Regions from separate parts of the Iodobacter fluviatilis genome, predicted to be linked through region 1. Evidence: riboswitches for the same ligand, from Rfam matches in the RefSeq annotation. Region 1 holds a riboswitch; the other holds the start of a gene.
What was found. A riboswitch is a leader RNA that binds a small molecule or an ion and turns the genes downstream of it on or off. The one in region 1 is predicted to bind glycine.
Positions count from the first base shown of each region.

Region 2: it holds a riboswitch for glycine, as region 1 does, so the genes downstream of both, C1H71_RS14315 (L-serine ammonia-lyase) here and gcvT (glycine cleavage system aminomethyltransferase GcvT) in region 1, are expected to answer to the same signal.

Region 1 covers NZ_CP025781.1:387,943-399,736, reverse strand. Annotated here, with positions in the region: gene gcvH (glycine cleavage system protein GcvH) at 208-585, opposite strand; gene gcvT (glycine cleavage system aminomethyltransferase GcvT) at 778-1,869, opposite strand; glycine riboswitch at 1,923-2,020, opposite strand; glycine riboswitch at 2,022-2,117, opposite strand; gene C1H71_RS01680 (BCCT family transporter) at 2,213-4,225, opposite strand; gene C1H71_RS01675 (SulP family inorganic anion transporter) at 4,400-6,070, opposite strand; gene C1H71_RS01670 (GGDEF domain-containing protein) at 6,361-7,872, opposite strand; gene clpB (ATP-dependent chaperone ClpB) at 8,076-10,658, opposite strand; gene C1H71_RS01660 (arsenate reductase/protein-tyrosine-phosphatase family protein) at 10,897-11,259, opposite strand; gene C1H71_RS01655 (VCBS domain-containing protein) at 11,307-11,794, opposite strand, start outside.
Region 2 covers NZ_CP025781.1:3,216,201-3,227,994, reverse strand. Annotated here, with positions in the region: gene C1H71_RS14330 (M16 family metallopeptidase) at 1-321, opposite strand, end outside; gene C1H71_RS14325 (NAD-dependent succinate-semialdehyde dehydrogenase) at 454-1,914, opposite strand; gene gabT (4-aminobutyrate--2-oxoglutarate transaminase) at 1,933-3,216, opposite strand; gene C1H71_RS14315 (L-serine ammonia-lyase) at 3,522-4,922, opposite strand; glycine riboswitch at 5,186-5,283, opposite strand; glycine riboswitch at 5,323-5,441, opposite strand; gene C1H71_RS14310 (BglG family transcription antiterminator) at 5,819-7,735, opposite strand; gene dagF (2-dehydro-3-deoxy-phosphogluconate aldolase) at 8,609-9,358, opposite strand; gene C1H71_RS14300 (DgaE family pyridoxal phosphate-dependent ammonia lyase) at 9,355-10,473, opposite strand; gene C1H71_RS14295 (amidohydrolase/deacetylase family metallohydrolase) at 10,457-11,593, opposite strand.

The sequences.
Region 1 (11,794 bases):
TACGTGGGGCAGGTCAAAAGGTAAGTCAAAAAGATCTGTAAACACTGAGAACATAGAGAAGAGCAAAAGCGAGCACAAGGAGGAAGACCTAGCTATAACAGCGCTGTAAGCGATACATTGCTGTTAATTATCTTTTACCTTAAAGGTTTTTTCCGTGTGCTTTGTGTTCTTCCCGATCTCTGTGTCTACAGACGTTTTTATGTTTTATTAGCCGATGGCTTTTTCGTAATCGGCAGCGCTCAGCATAGTGTCGAGGTCGGCTGCGTTGTCTGGGGTGATTTTGAATAACCAGGCATCGTAAGCGTCGGTGTTGACTTGCTCTGGAGCGTTGGTCAAGTCGTCATTGCTTTCAACAATCACACCTGCCAATGGCGCGTAGATATCGCTGGCAGCTTTAACTGACTCAACCACACCACAAGCGTCGTTTTTAGCGTAGCGAGTGCCGGCTGCTGGCAATTCCAAAAACACGATATCGCCCAACGCTTCTTGAGCATGGTTGGTGATGCCGATGGTGATGCTGCCATCCGCTTCAAGACGAAGCCATTCGTGAGTGTCAGTGAATTTCAAATTTGCAGGGATAGACATAATAAAAACTCCGGTATGGGGGTAATTAAATTCAAAAACTTCTGTAGACGCAGAGAAAATATGAGAACTCAGAGAGCACAGAGAAAATCTTTTAAGTAAAAAACTAATGATTCTCTCTATTGTTTTTCTCGGTGTTCTCGTCTTGGTTTTCTCCGTGTTCTCTGTGCCCACAGAATTTAGGTTCTAAGGTTTTTAAAGCTGTGATTTACCGTTGCGCACAAAAGGCATTTTTACGACGCGGGCGGCTAGTTTTTTATCACGAATGGCTACGTGTACGGTGTCGCCAATGGCAACGCCTAGCGGTAAACGCGCCATGGCAATGGATTGTTGCAGGCTAGGCGAGAACGTGCCGCTGGTGATTTCGCCATCTCCCTGTTCGGTATGCACTACCTGGTGGCCACGCAATACACCGCCTTTATCCAGTAGCAACAAGCCCAGGAATTGTTGAGTTTGGCCTTGAGCCAGTAGGGCTTCTTTACCTACGAAATCACGCTCGGAAACGAGGTCAATCGTCCAAGCCAGTGCTGCATTGAGCGGATTCACTGTTTCGTCCATATCTTGGCCGTATAAATTCATACCCGCTTCTAAACGCAGCGTGTCGCGTGCACCAAGGCCACAAGGGCGAACGCCTGCGGCGATCAGTTGATTCCAGAAGTTTTCAATTTGAGTAGCAGGCAGTACCACTTCAAAGCCGTCTTCGCCGGTGTAACCGGTGCGGGCGATCATCACATCGCCAATTTGCGCGGCATTAAAAGGCTTGAGGTCTGAACTGGCAGCTTGGGTTTCTGGCAAAACTTGCCAAACCTTAGCGCGGGCATTCGGGCCTTGTACGGCCAGAATGGCTAAATCATTACGGGAAGTAATGGTGAGGCCGGTATTCCAATCGGTATTAAGCTGCTGCATCCATGCGATGTCTTTGTCTGCGGTGCCTGCATTCACCACAAGGCGGAAGTAATCTTCGGCAAAGTAATAAACGATTAAATCGTCGATCACGGTGGCTTGTGGGTTGAGCAAGCAAGAATAGAGTGCTTTGCCAGAAACTTTAAGCTTAGCCACATTATTGGCAAGGGCGCGGGTCAGAAAGGCACGAACTTGCTCGCCCTTGATATCCACCACACGCATATGGCTGACATCAAACATGCCGGCATCGGTGCGAACAGCGTGGTGTTCTTCGATTTGCGAGCCATAGTTTACTGGCATGTCCCAGCCGCCAAAATCGACCATACGGGCGTTGGCAATACGATGGGCAGCATTGAGTGGGGTAGTGTGGAGTTGGGCGGACATGGCACTCTCGGGCATAGCGCTGCAAGCCGATTAGGCTTTTCAGATGCAGCGGCCCCTCTGTCCTTGGTACCTGAGAGATTCCAAAACGGCTCATGACGATCCGTTTTGTTAGCCCCTTCGGTGGGCGTTTGGCACGCCACTCTCCAGAGTGTTGATGCCAAAGAGTCCTTTTGCCTGAGCGTTCGCGGGCGTTGCGCCTTCGGCGGTAGCTGGGGTTTTCCCTAGCTACTCTCTCCTCTTTGGTCTTCAGAATTTAACCACTTAGTCTGATTTTGTCAATTTTACCTAGCAATAAAAAACGCCCACTTGAAACGGTGGGCGTTTGGCTTTTAGTGTTTAGGCCTTAAGTATGCCCAGGTGCAGAGTTCAGTAGATGGGTGTCTTTATTGTGTACCAAGCTTAGGTAGCGTTCGTATTGTTTTAATACGTCGGCAATGAGCTCTTGCTGAATCATATATTGCACATCGTAGCCTTGGCGGCCGTCTTCAAAGAAGGTGATGGGTACGTAATGATGGGGACGGCTAGACATGGGTAGTGATGCATCACGCAGGGCAAAAGCAGGTACGGGTTGTTTTAATGGCCGCACACCGTATACAAAATTGCGTAGATTGGTTTGTGGCACAATCAAAGAAACAGCTTTATCTTCGCCTATTAGTACAGAGGCTTCTAAGCCTTTCTTTTGCAGCTCGGCGGCTACTTCTTTGAGAGCCGGCTCTACGCTTTTTGCGATAAATTTTTCAACATCGCTTAAGCGAGACTCTTGCAGAATTTGCGCTAGGCGTATGCGCCAGTGTTGGCCAGTCCAAAAGGTTGTGCCAGGTGAAAACTTCTGTGAGAAGTGTTCACGATCAGCAGCTAAGCCTTTACATAGGCTGAAGCAAAGCAGCAGCATAATGGCAGTGAAAGGCAGGGCTGCAATTAAGGTAACGGCCTGCAATGCTTTTAAACCACCTGTTGTGAGTAGGATCGCTGCAGTCACGCCAAGTAAAACGGCCCAAAATAGGCACTGCCAAGCTGGTGATTTCTCTGCACCACGGGTTGCTATGGTATTGAGCACAAAGGCTCCTGAATCGGCCGAAGTGACAAAAAACACTGCAATCAGCAAGATGGCTATTGAAGAAGTCACCTTAGCCAGTGGCAGATATTCAAAGAATTTAAATAGCAAAGCATCTACATGACCCGCAGTTTGCGTTAAAGCGCCCGCAGCAGTATGCATATCCAGCCAGATGGCGGTGTTACCAAAAATAGTCATCCAAACCAGATTAAATAGTGCGGGAATCAGCATCACGCCGATGATAAATTCACGCAAGGTACGGCCACGGGAAATACGCGCAATAAACATCCCCACAAATGGCGACCATGAAATCCACCAAGCCCAATAGAGTAGCGTCCAGCCACTAAACCAGCCTTCTTTTTGCGTTGGTTCATAGGTGTAAGAGCGGAAAGTGAGCTCAACAATGCTGGAAAAATAATGGCCAAGATTGTCACCAAAAGCGCCAAGCAGAAAGAGCGTTGGTCCAGCAAATAATACAAATAGCATCAGGATAATGGCGAGGCTAAGGTTTAGTTCGCTTAAGCGGCGCACGCCTTTATCTAAGCCTGATGCGGCCGAACAGCCAGCTAAACCAATCACGACGGCAATTAAGCCGTACTTAAAGTCAAGCCCAGAGGTGTCCCAGCCGGTAAGGGCGTTAATCCCCGCGCTTATTTGTAAAATGCCAAAGCCTAGGGTGGTGGCGATACCAAAAATGGTGCCACAAAGGGCAAATACATCGACGGCGTGCCCAATTGGGCCGTTGATTCTGTCTCGCAAAATGGGGTAGAGGCCGGAGCGGATCGTCAATGGCAGATTGTAGCGAAAGCCAAAATAAGCCAGTACTAGGCCTACCAAGCAGTAAATCGCCCAAGCATGAAAGCCCCAGTGAAAGAATGTCATATTCATCGCTTCACGGGCGGCAGCCATGGTGCTGCCTTCGGCCAGTGGTGGCGATAAGTAATGCTGCATGGGCTCGCCCACGCCAAAATACATCAGGCCAATTCCCATGCCTGCGGCGAACAGCATGGCGACCCAAGAGGTGAAATTATACTCAGGCTTAGCATCGTCTGGGCCAAGGCGGATATTCCCGTATGGGCTGCAGGCGATAGCGATAAGGGTGATGATGAAAATGGCAACGGATATAATGTAGAACCAGCTGAAATTTTCCGAAATCCAAGCTTGGCCATGCGAGAATATTTGTTCTGCTGCGGTGGGGTTGAGGGTACAAATGGCGAGTAAAACGCCGATTAAAATCATGCTGGGTAGAAATACCGGCATGCTGAGGGTGTGATGAAAACGGGATGGAGTGATGGTACTCATGCGTCTCCTATAATGGCCAAAATCCGTGGCCTTTTATGGTTGAGAAAGCGAATGTACGCAATATGCCCTTGTATTTAATGGGCTATTGTCTTAAAACGTCGACTTTACTCTAGCAATAATTGCGATCTTTGTAATGTTGAATAAGCACAAATACGTGACTAAATCACATATGTCCTAAGTGGGTGTTTCTTTTGAAGCTAGGGGAGTACAAGTGAGGAGTTGCTCCGCTAGAGTCCAAGCACTATTTCTATCGGCAAGAAGAAATTCTTCGCCTAATTGTTGATCAAAACCAGAGCGGTGAATAAGGGAGGTGGGCTGAATTCCCGCTGCGCAAATAATCAATACACCTTGTTGCCGTTTAAGTAAATGTTGCAGGGTTTCTAGCGCTTCAAGCCCTGTGGTGTCCATATTTAGCAGTGGTGATAAATCTAAAACTAAGATTTTTGGCTGAGTTTTATGCGGATTGAGTAGTGCTTCTATTTTAGCAATCGAGCCAAAAAATAAAGAACCTTGAATACTCCACGCTTCAATACTTTGATGGCTTAAAGCCGTGGGTAATTCCAGTTTATTTAAGTGGGTAAGGCTGGACACGCGGGTAATAAAAAACACACAGGCTAACAGTAAGCCTACTTCCATTGCCACGGTTAAATCTACCACAACGGTAAGGGTAAAAGTAGCTAGTAAAATGGTTCGGTAATTCGCCGTAAAATGCTGTAAACGGCGAAACTCTTCCCATTCGCCCATATTCCATGCCACATATAATAAAATGGCCGCCAAAGTACTGAGAGGCACTAATTTAGCAAAAGGCGCGGCAATTGCCATAATGAGAAAAATTGATAAAGCGTGAACCATCCCCGCAATAGGGCTATTGGCACCACTATTAATATTGGTAACGGTGCGTGCAATCGTTCCGGTTGCACAAAATCCCCCAAATAAAGGGGCGACAAAATTGGCAATGCCTTGGGCCATTAATTCTTGATTTGGATTATGCCTATCGTTAATCATGCTATCGGCAATGCGGGCACAAAGCAACGATTCAATCGCACCCAAAACGGCAATGGTTAATGCGGGCTGAATGATGGCTGCAAGCGAATGCCAGGTAAAATTAGGAAAGGTGGGGCTGGGTAGATACGAAGGAATATCACCAAAACGGCTACCTATAGTGGCGATATGCAGCTCTGGCCATTGGGAAAGCAAGGTACCTATGACTAGGGCCAATATACTACCAGGGATGCGCTGAAACCCTGAGGGTAGATATTTATTAAGTATGGGCCATACAATTAAAATGGCTAAAGAAAAAATGCCAATGGAAAGGGTGGCTAAATGGATTGTAGGGAGCGCGTGGGCAATCACATTTGTTTTCGAAAAAAACTCGGCAGGTAAGTCTGTAATAGCTAAGCCTAAAAAATCTTTTAGTTGTGATATGGCAATAAGTACGGCAATACCATTGGTAAAGCCAATCACAATAGAAACGGGGATATGCCTAACCAAGGCGCCAAGGCCAAGTAGCCCTAATAGAAACATAAAAACGCCTGCTAGCATGGTGGCGAGTAATAAATTACCCACGCCATATTGCTGCACGATGGCGTAAACCACCACAATAAATGCACCTGCAGGGCCACCAATTTGTACTTTTGATCCTCCTAATAAAGAAATTAAAAAGCCTGCAATAATTGCAGTACTTAAGCCTGCAGATGGGGGAAGCCCGCTGGCAATCGCAAATGCCATTGCTAAAGGAAGCGCTACAATCCCTACACAAATCCCAGCCGTAATATCGGCTTGTAATCTTTGCCTATCGTAATTTTTAAAGATCTCAAGGGAGCGCGGCTTGAAGTTTATTAGCATGATGATATGGATGCCGAGCTAAAAATTTATTATGGCTGTGATTTAGACAAGGGGCATTAAATTAAAAAATATAAAAATATAGGGGCATTGCAAGCCGTGTGAGCCCTAGCAGCCTGTCGGGCTTAGCATCAGTCAGCTGCAAAATCACCTGATCGGCCTATATTTCACCAGCTTTTTGACCAATAACTCGTTATTGGCGCTGCAAATCCGGCAAAATCTGGTCTCGACCATGCGATTTTCCGCTTCGACCGTCTAAGTCCGACAGGCTGCTAGGATGGGCCGCTCTTTTATTATTGATTAAATGTACTAGAGCTAATTGCACACTGTACTTGATTGCGGCCAGCAGCTTTTGCGGCGTACATCGCTTGATCGGCCCGATTTAATAGATGGTCTAAGCTGCTGTCGTTGTCTTCTAGCATGGCCACACCCACGCTGATGGTAATACGAATTTTATGTCCATGGTATTCCACTAGGGCTTGATTCTCTACCGCGATGCGTAATTTATTGCCCGCTAAAATAGCCTCTGCCTGCGTGGTGCCAGGGAGTAACAGCACAAACTCCTCACCACCCCAGCGGGCAAAACTATCGGATGCACGTAGCTCAGCAGTGCAAACGCGGCATAGCTCTTTTAGGGTTAAATCACCTGTTAAATGCCCATGTTGATCATTAACGTTTTTGAAGTGATCGATATCAATGAGCAAAATAGACAGCGGTTGCTGATAGCGGCGAGCATAAATAATGGCTTCATCACAGCGGCGCTGCCATTCACGCCGATTGGCAACGCCGGTTAGCTCGTCTGTGGTGACTAATTCTTCTAGGCGCTGATTAGCGGCGGCCAAGGCTTCGGTTCTGAGGGTGACTTCTGTTTCTAATTGTAGGTGGCTATGGCTGAGTAGCTCTTGTAATAGCGCTAAGTAATGCAAAGTTAGCCCAATTGAAAATAGGAATAATTGTAAATTAAGAAAAGAAAGTGGGGGGTTGTTGGGGCTAAAAAAAGGCCCGAGGTGATGAGTGGTGCCTGTCATTAAAAAGGTAAAAACAATCAGCAATGCCACTGAGGTTCCTGCCAATCGAAATCGAATTGCAATCAAAAGCAAGATAGGCAGAATAAGCATCAGTAAATAGCTATAGAGCAAAAACCCTAGGGTAACGATCAAGATTAAAGCAAAAAAATAAGGGATGGCGGGGCGGATTCTATATTTGAAGACGTTAGATTTCCAGCTAGCGTAAATCGGAGCGATGATAAATAGCCCCGCGGTGTCCCCCATGATGAGCATCAACATTTGCTGAATATTTTCGAGCCAATCCTGCGTGCTAATAATACTGGCTAGGCTGAGCAAAATATGGGTGAGCGTCATGCTAAATAGGGCAGGGATAAAGCAAATTTTCCCCCAGAAATAGGGGAGGTCGGTGGGGTTTTGTAATGGGGGACGATCATGTTTTGTAACAAAATATTGCCAAGCTTTGGTGGCTATATGCGCCTGCCATACATCGATAAGTGCCGTGCCGATACCCACACTTAGCGATGTGATCAATGGGTAAGCATTGTTTGGGGTGTTGATATAGTAATAGGTTGGGGCGTTGAGGGTGAAGCTTGCAAAAAAAATAAGGATAAATGCGGCAGGGCCAATTTCTAGCGCCATTAATAAGCCTATACCTGCGGGCAGCCAAATAACAGCAAGATGGCCTAGGGATAAATGCGCTTGCTGAATATGAATAAACCCAATGCCCACATAGCTGATAAACAGTATAAAGGCGATAAAATATCGCTCTGGGTTAAGCAATGTAAGTGCCTGCTTCATTACATTTTTTTCAAGGTTTGATCGTTTAGCTTATCGCATAATGAAGATATTTGTGAATAATTTACAAAAATATGAGCGTTGAATAAAAACGCGATGTTTATCGTAAACCGTGTTTTTTATAAAACATTGGATCAGTAATGCTACGGATAAAAACGGCGACCCTCAGGTCGCCGGTTCTGAGCTGCTATATCTGAGCGAATGAGTTACTCGGATTGCTTAAAAAATAGTGCATCATTGTCAACATCAATGGTCAGTACATGCCCCGCGCTCACTTTCCCCTCTAGGATTGCCTTAGAAAGTGGATTTTCAACTTCAGTTTGAATAGCGCGTTTTAAAGGCCGTGCTCCATAAACGGGATCAAACCCTGCTGCCGCAACCAAATCAAGCGCTGCATCGCTCACACTTAGCTCAATTTCCATATGGGCTAAACGTCCTTGCAAGCGATTAAGTTGAATACGGGCAATATTTCTAATTGCCGCTTGATCTAGTGAATGAAATACCACCATTTCATCGATACGGTTTACAAATTCTGGCCTGAAATGGCTTTGAACCTCTGCTAATACTGCCATTTTAATGAGCTGATAATCCATGCCGGCCATGGCTTGAATTTGCGTGCTACCTAGATTACTGGTCATCACAATCACGGTATTTCTAAAATCAACCGTTCGTCCTTGTCCATCAGTGAGGCGGCCATCGTCCAGCACTTGCAGCAGGATATTAAATACATCCGGATGCGCTTTTTCGACTTCATCCAGCAAAATCACGCTATAGGGTTTGCGGCGCACGGCCTCGGTTAAGTAGCCGCCTTCCTCATAGCCTACATAGCCTGGAGGCGCACCCACTAAACGGGATACGCTGTGTTTTTCCATAAACTCGCTCATATCGAGGCGAATTAAATGATCCGGCGAGTCGAATAAGAATTCCGCCAATGCCTTGGTCAGCTCAGTTTTACCCACGCCAGTTGGGCCAAGAAATAAGAAGCTGCCGTAAGGGCGGTTAGGGTCTGAAAGCCCTGCGCGGGAGCGGCGAATGGCATCGGATACCAAACGCACGGCTTCTGATTGCCCCACTACTTTTTGATGCAGGGCGTTTTCCATGGTGAGCAATTTTTCGCGCTCGCCTTGCAGCATGCGGCTGACTGGGATGCCCGTTGCGCGGCTCACGACTTCGGCAATTTCTTCTGCGCCCACTTGGGTACGTAGCAATTTGAGCTTGCCGCCGGTGGCCTCGGACGCTTCGGCGGCTTTGAGTTTGGCCTCAAGCTGCGGTAATTGGCCGTATTGCAATTCGCTGGCTTTGTCCCACTCACCACGGCGTTGGGCGGCATCCATCGCGGTTTTAACGCGCTCAATTTCTTCCCGAATCGCTTGGCTGCCGAGTACGCTGGCTTTTTCTGCTTTCCAGATTTCTTCTAAGTCTGAGTATTCTTTCTCTAAACGTGCACTTTCTTCTTCGATTAAGGTGAGGCGTTTTTTAGATGCTTCATCTTTCTCGCGTTTCACGGCTTCGCGCTCAATCTTGAGCTGAATAATCCGTCGATCTAGCTTGTCCATGACTTCGGGTTTGGAATCGATTTCCATCTTGATACGGGCTGCGGCTTCGTCGATTAAGTCGATGGCTTTATCGGGCAGGAAACGGTCGGTGATATAGCGATGGCTTAGCTCAGCAGCGGCCACAATCGCAGGATCGGTGATTTCTACCCCGTGATGGATTTCGTATTTTTCTTGTAAGCCGCGCAAGATGGCGATGGTGGCCTCCACGCTAGGCTCGTTCACCAGTACTTTTTGGAAGCGGCGTTCTAGCGCGGGGTCTTTTTCAACGTATTTGCGGTATTCATCCAGCGTAGTTGCGCCGATGCAATGCAACTCGCCCCGCGCCAGTGCGGGTTTGAGCATATTGCCCGCATCCATCGAGCCCTCGGTTTTACCCGCACCCACCAAGGTATGCAGCTCGTCGATAAAGATAATGGTATTGCCTTCGTCTTTGGCTAGCTCGTTCAGCACGGCTTTTAGGCGCTCTTCAAATTCGCCACGGTATTTGGTGCCCGCCAGCAAAGACGCCAGATCGAGTACCAATACGCGCTTGGATTTGAGCGATTCTGGCACTTCACCATTCACAATCCGTTGGGCGAGGCCTTCTACAATCGCAGTTTTACCCACGCCCGGCTCGCCAATCAATACAGGGTTGTTTTTGGTGCGGCGTTGCAGCACCTGCATGGCGCGGCGGATTTCATCGTCGCGGCCAATGACGGGGTCTAGCTTGCCTGCTTTGGCTCGCTCAGTCAGATCCATGCAGTATTTATCTAGCGCTTCACGGTTTTGATCCGCTTCAGAGCTATCTACACTCTGCCCGCCACGCACCGCCTCAATCGCAGCAGTAACAGCCTCTTTATTCGCGCCGTTTTCTCTTAATAGGCGGCCTGTTTCGCCTTTGTCGGCGCTTAAAACCAGTAAGAACAAATCGCTGGAGATAAACTGGTCATCACGTTTTAGCGCGGCTTTATCGGTTAGATTGAGTAAATTACTTAGCTCTTTAGAAACGCTGATATCACCATCGTTGCCGGACACTTTGGGTAGGCGTTCAATGGCGGCGGTGAGGGCGTTTTTGAGTGGGTTGACATTCACCCCCGCCCGCGCCAGCAGGGCAGGCGTGCCAGAATCGACATCGGCGAGCAGAGCTGCCAAAACATGCTGGGGTTCGATATAAGGATTGTCATGAGCATTGGCACTGCTTTGCGCATCACCAATCGCCTGTTGAAATTTTGTGGTCAGCTTATCGAAACGCATCTTGAACACCTCCTCGTATTAGTTCTTACTTTAGAGATGGGGGTGGGGCAGGGGGATTTCAAGTGCTAAAAGATGATTTGAATCATCTTACGAGCAAATGTAGTTGGCCGAGGGGGCGCTAAAAAGCGATAGCGGTTCGTGCTTGGCAAATTTGTAGATGTTTCAGAAGAGCAGCCGTGTTGGCGGATATAGCAAACAAGGCAGCTGCTCCTTTGTATTTTCTCGTTTAAATGACGCTTTATCCGATTTCTTTTACGGTGTCATTTAGGGATAAATGTTGTGGTTTTTCTGATGACAAGCTGACGAGTAGATCAATTCTGCGTTTGATTTGGGTGAATATTTTACTATATGAGGCGCGCTTTTCCTCTTCGGTATCGCCGTGTGGGTCTTCGTAGCCCCATTGTGCGCTGATGGGGTGGCCTGGCCGTGTGGGGCAAGCTTCACCGTGGGCTTTATCGCAAACGGTAATGATAATGTCCATATGTGGCGCGTTGCTATGCTCAAACGCTTGCCAAAATTTTGAGTGCAGCTGGCTGGTTTCATAACCCATTTTTTGCAGTAATTCTATGGTGTAAGCATTAAAGCGGCCTTGGCCTAGAATGTTGAGCAGACAATAAAAAACGGCTCCTTAAGGAGCCGTTTTGGGGTTTAATCAACAATGAGCTTGTTGTTTTGTAGTAGGTTTTTGACGATATCTGCATCTGTTGCACCGGTTAAGTCAACGCCCTGCAAAATAATGGTTTGGTCTTCTTTACCGGCGCTGTAGCCAGTATTAAATTCCCCTGCGGTGCTGACGTGAATCACCGTGCTACCCCTGGTTTTTTCAACGTGCAGATAGTTGAGTAAGTTACCAATATCGTTGCTGCCATGCGTTTCACCAATCAGCAGGTCACGCATGTCGAGCTTATCGTTATTGCCCGCTGTAACATTTTGATTAAAGTCCATTACCACATCGGTAGCGGCTTTTACCACGTTGACATTGGCACCCACTCCAAACTCGTTGCCTGTGCCAGCGGCTGTAGCGCCTCGTGCAACGGCTTGGTCGCCTGGCATCCAGAGGAAGACATCATCACCGGCATCGCCTCTGAGGACATCGTTGCCCGAGCCGCCACGCAGTACATCGTTACCAAGCCCAC
Region 2 (11,794 bases), 1.6 Mb from region 1:
GCGCATGCCTTGGCTTTCTAAAAATGCTTTTAATTGCTGAGGGGAAAAATGCTTAGTACGGCGAAACGCCATATGCTCTAACAAATGCGCTACACCACGCTCTTCTTTGGCCTCGCTCATGGAGCCCGCATTCACAATCAACCGTAATTCAACCTTTGCGGCCGGTGAGGCATTCGCTTTAATGAAATATTTCAAACCATTTGTAAGCTGACCATGGCGAATATCCGCCGCCAACACAGGAAGCTGTTCTACTACATTGCTCGCCGCAGATGCCGCCACATTCAACAATAATAATAAGCATGCACAAACTATATTTTTCAAAACCAGCACCGTATACTTTCAGAGGGCGCAAATATTACGGCAGTTATAAGAAATTATCAACCTTCCATTTGCCCTATTTAGCCCCTCCTCCATAGCTGTAAAAAATTAAGCACAAGCAAGTCGGTTTAAAACTTACTGGTCTAGCCCGCCCATGCACAAATATTTAATGACCAAGTAATCATCCATCCCGTAATGAGAGCCTTCGCGGCCTAAGCCTGATTGTTTTACCCCACCAAAAGGGGCAATTTCATTTGAAATTAAGCCGGTGTTAATCCCCACCATGCCATATTCCAAGGCTTCGGCCACACGCCAAACACGGCCAATATCACGGCTATAGAAGTAGCTAGCCAATCCAAACTCGCTCTCATTCGCCATCGCGATTACTTCTGCATCGCTATGAAAACGAAATAAAGGTGCTAATGGGCCAAAGGTTTCTTCTTTTGCCACCAACATACTGCTATCTACCCCTGCAAGCACAGTTGGCTCAAAGAAAGTTTGCCCCAGCGCATGACGCTGACCACCGAATAGCAGGCTTGCTCCTTTTTGCAGTGCATCAGCAATATGCGCCTCGATTTTTTCTACCGCAGCTTCATTAATTAATGGGCCTTGATCTACGTCTGGCTCTAACCCATTCCCTACTTTTAAGCGGCTGACCGCAGCAACTAATTTGGCTGCGAAAGTATCGTAAACACGGTCATGCACATACAAGCGATTAGCACAGACGCAGGTTTGCCCTGCATTACGATATTTAGACGCCATCGCCCCCAGCACGGCCGCGTCTAGATCTGCATCTTCAAACACAATAAAAGGCGCATTTCCCCCCAGCTCTAAAGACAGCTTTTTAATGGTTGGGGCACTTTGCGCCATCAAAATACGCCCTACTTGCGTGGAACCGGTAAAGCTAAGCTTACGTACCAGCGGGTTACTTGTCATCTCCTCACCAATTTCGCGAGCCTTGCCTGTAACCACGCTAAGCACACCGGCCGGAATCCCTGCGCGCTCGGCCAATACCGCTAGCGCTAGGGCAGAAAGCGGTGTGCTTTCTGCTGGCTTAATAATCATGGTGCAGCCCGCAGCCAAGGCTGGGCCTGCCTTGCGAGTAATCATGGCAGCAGGAAAATTCCACGGCGTAATAGCAGCGCACACCCCAATTGGCTCTTTAATCACCAAAAGCCGCTTATCCGCAGCAGGCGTTTGCAAGGTATCCCCACAGACGCGCTTGCCTTCTTCTGCAAACCATTCAATAAATGACGCCGCATAGCCAATCTCGCCCCGAGCCTCCGCCAAAGGCTTACCCTGCTCGGCGGTCATAATTGCGGCCAAATCATCCGTATTTTCAATAATCAAATCAAACCAGCGCCGTAATAAACCACTGCGCTCCTTGGCCGTTTTTTTGCGCCATGATGCCCAAGCCACATTGGCCGCAGCGATCCCCGCCTGCGTTTCTATCCGCCCCATATTCGGCACATAGGCGATTACCTCACCAGTTGCAGGGTTATGCACAGCAAAGCGGTCACCATCTAAAGCATCTTGCCAAACGCCATTGAGATACGCTTGCTGGCGTAATAGATCTGCATCTTGTAGCTTTAACATAGGTTTTCCTTATACTGCTTAAGCTTGAAACTTCATCACGGCACTGAGCATGGCTTGCTCAAGAATATCTAGGCCTTCATTGAGCAGCGCATCGCTGATAGTGAGCGGGAATAAAAAGCGGATCACATTGCCATAGCTGCCACAGATCAATAAGAGCAAGCCATTTTCTAGCGCCTTAGCCTGTACCTGCTGAGTAAACGCCACATCAGCGATGCCATCGCGGATAAACTCCAGCCCCACCATTGCCCCCAAGCCTCTGACCTCAGCGATTTGCGGCACCCGCTCACGCAAACTGTTTAAACGGGTTTTTACGGCTATGCCTAAAATATTTGCACGCTCGCAGAGTTTTTCTTCTTCGATAATATCCAGCACAGCATGAGCCGCGGCCACCGCGATGGGATTGCCAGCGTAAGTCCCACCTAAGCCGCCGGGGCTAGGCGCATCCATGATTTCGGCCCGACCACAGACGGCAGATAAGGGCATACCACCCGCTAAACCTTTCGCCATAGTGATTAAATCGGCCTCTACATCGTAATGCTCCATCGCAAACAATTTGCCAGTTCGGGCAAAGCCCGTTTGCACTTCATCTGCAATCAGTAAAATGCCATGCTCATTGCAGAGCTTGCGTAAGGCACGCATCAGCTCTATAGGTGCCGCATAGAAGCCGCCCTCGCCTTGCTCTGGCTCAATAATAATTGCGGCCACACGGCTAGGCTCAATATCAGCTTTAAATAATTGAGTTAGAGCTTGTAAGGTATCTGCAACGCTCACGCCATGCAGCATACTGGGAAAAGGCAGGTGATAAACATCGCTAGGAAAGGGACCAAAACCTATTTTATAAGGAGACACTTTGCCAGTCAGCGCCATACCCATCATGGTACGGCCATGAAAACCGCCATGAAATGCAATAATCCCCGCGCGGCCAGTGGCAACCCGCGCAATTTTAACCGCATTCTCCACCGCCTCCGCACCCGTGGTAAAAAACGCAGTTTTCTTGGCATGCGTGCCTGGCGTGGCCTGATTAATTCGTTCGGCTAATTCTACATACGAGGCATAGGGCATCACTTGATAAGCCGTATGGGTAAAACGCTCCAGCTGCGCATGCATCGCGGCGATCACTTTAGGGTGACAATGCCCAGTATTGGTCACCGCAATCCCCGCAGCAAAATCGATATAGCGCCGCCCCTCTACATCCCACAGCTCGGCGTTCTCTGCCCTATCGACATAGATAGCACACATCACCCCCACTCCACGGGGAGTGGCGAGATTTTTCCTTTCCTGCAACGATGCATTGCTCAACATAGCGTTCATCCTCTGCTTTAATTAGAAAGTTTGATTGCAATATAGCGCCTGCCTACTGAGCCACACGCTACAGGGCCAACACCCTGCTTGCCAATGGGCTTTGGTTAAACCAGAGCCACTCCATCCTATCGCCAACTGTAATGTATATGCAAAAGGGACACAGCTAGCTGTGTCCCTTTTAATGACTTTTGTCGCTGATGTTGTTTGCTAAGCACTCACTTTAATCTGTGACCCTATAAGTGGCACCGCCACCAGACTCCGCAAAACAAAACAACAAAACGATTTACAGACCCTAATCACATCGATCAGCACTCCACAATATTCACTGGCAATTCGATCATATTAATCGCTAAGCCACCACGAGCGGTTTCTTTGTATTTGGTATTCATATCGCGGCCGGTGTCGCGCATGGTTTTGATGACTCGATCGAGCGATACAAAGTGCTGGCCGTCACCGCGCAACGCCATGCGGGCGGCGTTAATGGCCTTGATCGACGCCATTGCATTGCGCTCGATACACGGCACTTGCACCAAGCCACCCACGGGGTCGCACGTGAGGCCCAGATTGTGCTCCATACCAATCTCTGCCGCATTTTCGACTTGCTCGGGCGTGCCACCTAGCACTTCTGCCAATGCACCTGCCGCCATGGAACAGGCCGAGCCTACTTCGCCTTGACAACCAACTTCTGCACCAGAGATCGACGCATTGAGCTTAAACAAAATACCAATCGCCCCCGCCGTGAGAAAGAATCGCACAATGCCGTCATCCGTTGGATTTGGCGTAAAGCGGGCGTAGTAATGCATAACGGCGGGGATAATCCCAGCGGCACCATTGGTTGGAGCCGTCACCACACGGCCACCACCCGCGTTTTCTTCATTGACCGCCAGCGCGTATAAATTCACCCAGTCGAGCACGGTGAGCGGATCACGCAACGCGGCTTCAGGCGAAGCCAGTAGCTTTTGGTACATATCAGCAGCACGGCGTTTTACCTTTAATCCGCCAGGTAAAATGCCCTCATGCTCGCAGCCGCGTTTAACACAGGCTTGCATCACCGACCATATTTCTAGCAAACCAGCGCGAATTTCGTCTTCGGTGCGCCAAGCCAGCTCGTTCTCTAACATGATCTGACTGATGGTTTTGCCGTGGCGCTCACACAGCGCCAACAGCTCTGCACCGCTCTTAAATGGGTGCTTTAGCTCCGTTACGCCCGGCGGGTTAAAGCCAGCATCCACCGCGGCTTCATCCACCACAAACCCACCACCTACCGAGTAATAAGCCCGCTTAGAAAGGCTTTCGCCCGCCACATCAAAAGCTTCAAAAGTCATTCCATTGGGGTGAAAAGGCAGGGTTTTACGCTTATGTAAGATGAGATGTTCGGCTTCAATAAAGGCAATACTCTGCTTGCCCAGCAAATTGAGCTTACGGCCTTCGCGGATCGCGGCTACCATCTCGTCAACCTTATCGGTATCCACAAGACGGGGGGATTCGCCTTGCAGGCCTAATAAAACAGCAATATCCGAGCCGTGCCCCTTACCGGTGGCCCCTAAGGAGCCAAATAACTCGCTCTTTACTTTGGCAACTTTTTCAAGAAGGCCATCTTTCTCTAAGCGGCGAGCAAAAGTACGCGCAGCCCGCATCGGGCCTACCGTGTGCGAGCTGGATGGCCCAAGGCCAATTTTAAATAAATCGAAAACGCTAATTGCCATTTTGAGTATCTCTAGTGGTTCTTGCCCAGCCCCATTTCAATATGGGACTCTCACTGACGAGGAGCGCGGGCAAGGTAACGGTTTATAAGTGTATTTTTAAGTTTGAGCCGAGTAAGCGCTTATCGTTCAATCTGAGGTAACAGTCTGACTGGCTCAATCATTCAGCACATCACCGCTATTTATGCATCTAAAATGGGAAGGACAGCTGAGTTAAGCGGGCGATAACAAGCGTTAATAAGGGAGCCCACACAGCGCTGGCTGAGCGATGCCCCTCTGTCCGTTTGCCTGAGAGATTGCGGCGCGACGTATCGCCCATGCTTCTTCGGCGAGGCACTTAAGCCTGCTCCCCAGAGTGCTGTGATTCAGTTTTGAGCTGATTCCTACCATCCCCCACTCAAACCAAACCATGACAGTTCTTTTGCCTGAGCGTTTTCTGGGCGATTCCCCTTCGGCGCTGCGCCACTTGCAGCTTGCTAAAGCAAGCCATAAGCCAGGTGCAGCCTCTCTTGTCATTGCAGCGGAAGATTCCGGCCTAAACCGGCCAATGCCGCGTAGCTGCGCTAATTTAGTGAAGCTTGCGCAGGCTGTCAATTCACGATTAGCCGTAGATCATCAGCCTCAAAAAATCATGATAAGTAAGAACAAGACTAGCAGCCTGTCGGACTTAAGACTGATCTACTACGGAAAAGCCGGATTTGGCCAGCACGCCAGACAGCAAATACATCTATACCGCCAATGGCAAATTGCTCGGCCAGATCAACACAGGAGCACCTGCACTATTACCGGTAGCGCTCGATGGAAAAACCATTTTCCTAATCAATTATGTTTGAAGCACTTTGTAGTTAATTGCTAACTAAAAACACGGGCAATCGCAGAAACAAGCTTTGTTATTGTCCTTAATGTGCCTTTAAAGAGCGAATCGCTGCCGCTTTAAACTCAGCGAAATCTGCACACTCTAGCAAGCGGGCACTGGCGCACTCCCTAATTAAAGAGATAAATAAATCATAAATCGCCATCGCTTCTTCGTAGTCTTCCTTGCTAATCGCCAGTAAGAAAATCACCGAAGCCACCGCGCCATCGCCCCAAGCAATGCCCTGCGGGGCGAGCACGGTATAGACCACGGAGCGCTTGGCGAGCAGGCCCAAGGAATGTGGCACGGCAATGCCATCGCCTTGAATCGTGGATAAAATCGCCTCGCGCTCGGTGACTGAGGGGTAGAAATCCTCGTTCACAATGCCTTCTTGCTCTAATTGTGCGCATAGACGCTGAAAGAGTGCGTCTTGGGTGATGGGCTCATCAATGCGCAAAAAGTGCTTGGCATCAAAATAGCGATCAAGCATATAGGGGTGAGCGCGGTTGATCTCTACCGTTTTAGCCAATTGCTCTAGCTGAAACTCGGTAGGAAACGGCGATAGCACAATCACTGGCTTGCCCTTGTTGTCTAGCGGCTGAGTAGAGATCACAAAGTCATCGCTTACCCCATCCAAGGCGTAATAATCTTGCTGCGAGATTGATTTGCTCAGCAATACCTGCGGGAATTTGCGCTGCAACATCGCCTCTATCATCCGCGTAGTCGAATTGCCCATATCGCACACCAGCAGGGCCTGTGGGCGGCAGACAAAGGCAATCTGATAGTGCCGCTCCAACCCCACGCCAATATGCAGCACCAAATAGCCAATTTCATTTTCACTTACTTGATAGGCCGTGTGCTTGGCCCAGCTAGAAACAGCGCTTAGGGTAAAATCGTAAGCCAAAGCGTAATGTTGCTTAATATCGGTTAGCACGGGATTGGGTAAATTAATTTGATAGCGCAAACGCGTGATCATGGTTTTAACGTGGGTGAGCAAATCCAAGCGCAGACGGCTATCGTGGCGCAAATCATAGTGATAATGGCGGTTGATATAATCCAGGATATAGCTGACCAAGGCCTCGGCATCGTCGGCATTAATCGTATCGGGCATGATGCCTTGTATGCTACGCGCGGCGATATTGATCGCTAAAAAATGCTGTTCAGCGCTCGATAATTCGCAGAGCGTGATTTGCTTAAGCTCTGCCACCAACTCACTAACAATGGCCGCAATATCATGGCTGACTTCTTCTTTCGTTCGCTCTTCGATAGGGAAGCCATCGCTAATTCTTTTACTCGCTACGGCACAATATTGGCTAATAAAGTGAAAGCCATCATCACTTAAGCGTACCGTGCTATGCGCAAGTAAACGCGTCAAAGTGCTCACAAAATTTATCGATGTACTAGCCAAATCTGGATCGCTTGCTAGCAGCGGATGGCTGGCTTCTTCACGGCGCAGTTGGCAGAGTAAATCACTTAAGCACACCCGAATCGCCGATTCTCTGCCTATCAACTTCATACCGTAATGCGGCCGAGTTTCGATGCGCAATTGATATTGGGCAAGATGGCTGCGCACCTCGGCCATATCGATTTGCAGTACCGCGCGGTTCACATACCAGGAGTCCGCAAGGTCTTGCAATTTAAACGCATAGGCTGAAGTCAGAAAACTCATTAATAAATACTGAACCCGCTCGCCTGCGGTACGCGGCAGCGCTTTGCTCGATTGTTGGCTTAAAGTCAGCTGAGCAAAGCGCTCCTCATTCTGAATACTGAGCACATAGCCTTCACCCCGCTGCAAAATAAATTGCGCGCCATGCTCAAGTAAAGTTTCATTCAGTGCCGCAATATCGGTACGCACCGTGCGCGTAGACACCGAAAACCGGCGCGCCAGCTCATCCTGCGGCAGCGTTTCTGCCTGCAAAGTACGATAAAGCAAAGCCAAACGCTTATAAGGGAAACGAACCATAATGACTTAAGCCCTGCAAGGAGTGCCTCTTCATTACAAGAACACGCCCGCTGAAATAAATCGATCAATCAAAATCGCCTGAAGCAGCGCGAAGCGAACAAGAACGCCAGATCTTCAGATTACGGGGACTCACCAGATCAGCAAAAATAAATAGCCCCAATGCCATGCAGAATATGTAGGGCGGGACCCCGCGAGCGATGCTGAAAAATCGGCGGGTTGCAGCCCATGTGCGCTAAGCCGTCTGGTTTTAGTAGCAAACAGCAAAAAAACACAATAACCACGCTCTCTGCATAGGGCTTTAAAGTCCCCTTGAAACACGCCGTAGCGAGGAACAAGCGGGGCGGGATTTCCGCAAGGGAGCGAGGCAGCGAGCCAATCCCGCCCGCCGCCGACTCGATTGTCCGCAGCGAAGGGGCATTCGTGTTTCGTGGGGTGGCCTTCTTTGGCTTCGTTTCTTGGCCACGCAAGAAAGGAAGGTCCAGCGGGACGCCCGCACCAAAATAAACGTGCCGAAGGCACTAAAAAAATCTTTTTGATTTTGCCTAGGGTCTGTTGACGTTTCATTCACGCCTGCGTTTGGCCCAGTTTTGGGGCTGAACAAGGAGAAAATGGCGACATGGTACGAGTACCATGAGCGATTTTTAACGCAGTGCAGCCCCAAAAGTGGGCTAAACCCGAAGGGCTGTGCCGGAAAATGGCCATTCACTGCGTTATGCTCCTCGACAATAACCCGTTATTGCCTTCGTCACATGCCTTGTGCTTGGCCGTTTTCCGGCTCAGCGCAATTGTGAATGAAACGTCAACAGACCCTAGCATACCCGCGAGCCTTGATAGAAAACCCGCGGGTTTCACCCGCCCTACGAATGCAGCCGCCTACCCCAGCTTTGCCTTCACCATCGCCAACAACGTTGCCACGTCTTCTGGGCGAGTATTGCCGCTGGCTTTGTCGATAATCGAACTATAGATATGGGGGATGATTTTTGTCACTCCTGCGTCCAGCGCAATGCTGAGGATTTCTTCAAAGTTTTGCAGATCAATCCCACCTGTCGGCTCTAGCCAAAAATCATTGGCCGCGCAGGCTTGAGCTACGGCGATATATTCATCGCGGTATTTCAGGCCATCCATTGAGAAATATTTCACCGAATTACCGCCCATATCTTTCAGCATGGCAATAGCGGTGGCAACCGGCACAATCCCATCTGCCTGTTGGCTGCTTAAAATGCCGGTGGAGATTTTTACCATGCCAACCTGGCCAGTCGGTGAAATCAAACCATTCACCACCGTGTTATCTTGGCCAACTAGGGCACGGGCGGGGCCGACGCCGGTGAACACTTGGTTGATATGCTGCGGCTGAATCTGGCGGCTGATCTCATTCACCATCGCCGATTGTCGAGGATCGCCTGCCCCTAAACCCACAGAAATTGCATTCTCAATCAATTGGGCATAGGCCCGCATATCTTCAACGGCACTGGCTACATCGGGGTAGTTTTTAGAAAGCAGCCCCACCACCACAGCGCCCTCTGCGGCCTGATAAATATCCACGGCATTTTGCTTAGTGCCGCCTAAAACATTTAAACACACCCGATCACGATAAAAATTTGGGCTTAATTGGCTTAATTTCATAGTAATTTTTCCTTTAACAATTGCTGAATCTGCTCGCTGATCGTAGTGAGCTGACTATCGCTTACGCTGCGCACATCCACCTCGACCTTGCCTTCATTGGCTTTGTATTCACGGAAATAAATAGCGATGGGGCCCCCTTTAAGTGCGGCCACCATCTCGACAGCGCTGCGGCCCAAAGCGGCCTGATCAAAGGCTATTTCTGTACGGGCAATATCGCGCCCTGCGCCATCCCAAACCACTTTGGCGCTCACGCCATGAATCTCGTTAAGCGCCGCAATAAAAGGCCGCATTTTGGCAACCATTTGCTCGCCGCTTTCTTTCTCACGTAATAGATAAGTTTCAATGGCACAAGTCAGGCCCAAGATGCCTTCTTTGCCGACCTTCATCGCGCGGCCTATACCTTTGCCCTGCTTTTTAACCCAAGCTACATACTGCTCACGGCCCAGCACCAAGCCGCTGGACGGGCCTTCAATGGCTTTTGCACCGCTGTAAATCACCAAATCCGCACCCAGCTGATAATAAAGACGCAAATCTTCTTCGGCGGCTGCGTCCACAATCAAAGGCACACCATGGCTTTTAGCCACAGCCACGGCTTCTGCCACGCTCAACATGCTTTTTTGCACGGTATGGTGCGATTTAATATATAAAATCGCTGCGGTATTGGGCGTAATCACTGCCGCCAATTCCTCAGCCGAGCACTCATTAGCCCAACCCGCTTCCACCACTTTGCCACCACCCAGCGCCACCATTGTCGCCACCGGCGCGCCGTAATTCACGTTATGACCTTTTGCCAGCACAATTTCGCAAGGGCCATGAATAGGCTTGGCATGCAGATTCAGCAGCAAATCTGCATCGTCTTTAATAATCACAGCGGCCACAGCTTGGGCGATTCCGGCGGATGCGCAAGACACCACCACCGCGCTTTCTACGCCCAGCAAACCCGCAATATAAGCACCTGTTTTATCAACTAAATCCTGCATCTCGAAATAATGATTCAGCCCCAGGTTAACGGCCTCTACTACTTCAGGCTGCGGGGTAGAAACACCAAGGATGGTCATCCGCCCAGAAGCGTTAATCACCGGCTTAAGTTGGTACTTTTTATAAATCGAAGACATGATCTTTTTTTCCTTCTTCAGTCAAAAACACCTTCCCTGCGACAATCGCAGCCAAAGGCCTGAGGTGGTGATCAGAAATAAGCGATTCACCCTCACAATCGCGCTGAGTATTGGGCGTTTTATCCAGGGAAAAAATCGAGATATCGGCATCAAAGCCAACAGCCAGCTGGCCTTTGCCAGCCAGATTCAGCGCCTTAGCGGCGTGGCTAGTAACACAAGGGATGACTTGCGCGAGGCTCATGCCCAAGGACAGAAACTTGGCCATCACAGGGGCTAAGCCATAAACCGGGCCAGCGATGCGGTTGCGGCAATAAATATCCGAGCTAATTGTGTTAGGTAAAATACCCTGAGCAATCGCTTGCCTTGCCACAGCAAAACTAAAGCTCGCACCGCCGTGGCCCACATCAAGGCAAACACCACGCTGAATCGCCCGATAAATACTGGGCCGCAGCACGCCTTCGGCATTCAAAATGCGATTGGGTTTGCCGTTATAGCAGTGGGTTAAAATATCGCCCTGATCGAGTAGATCGGCAATATCATCCAAATCGGGCGGGGTATTGCCCACATGCACCATCAGCGGCAGATGGCGATGTTTTTGCTGAATGGCTTTGGCCATTTGCAAAGGGATAATCCCATTGCCACCCACCACGCTTGCACTTAAACGTGCTTTTAAGCCAACGATAAACTCAGGGAATTGGCCAATTGCTTGGCTGGCGGCGGCCTCATCAATATCGGCCAGATCGGCTAACTCGTGCTGAGTAACCAAACCGATGCGAGAAATATTCAATAAAGCCCGCACTTCAGTCTGGCATGCCTGCGCCAGCTGATAAAAATGCGCAATATCATTAGCACCACAACTACCCGCATCCACCACCGTGGTTACACCGCCCGCGATGCCGACTAAATCGGGCTGATCGTTATAAATAGGCGAGGCCGAATAGCAATGCACATGGCCGTCAATCCAGCCTGCGCTGGCATAAAACTGACCTTTTAAATCCATAGTTTGACGAGCTTGGGCATTGATCTGGCCAATGGCCGCAATTTTGCCGTCCTTCATCGCAATATCAAAGATGGCATCGTCTGTGGGGCTCACGGCACGACGGATGATTAAATCAAACATGGGATTCCTTTTTTTGCTGCGTATACGTATCCAATAAGCCAAGGTCTGCAGTGCTCAGCCAAGTCAACAAGGTCTTTTTAGTGCCTTCGGCACGTTAATTTTGGAGCGGTAGCCACCGCGGGGCCTTCCTTTCTTGATCGGCCAAGAAACGAAGCCAAAGAAGGCCGCCCCGACCAGCACGAAGGCCCCTCACTGCGGATA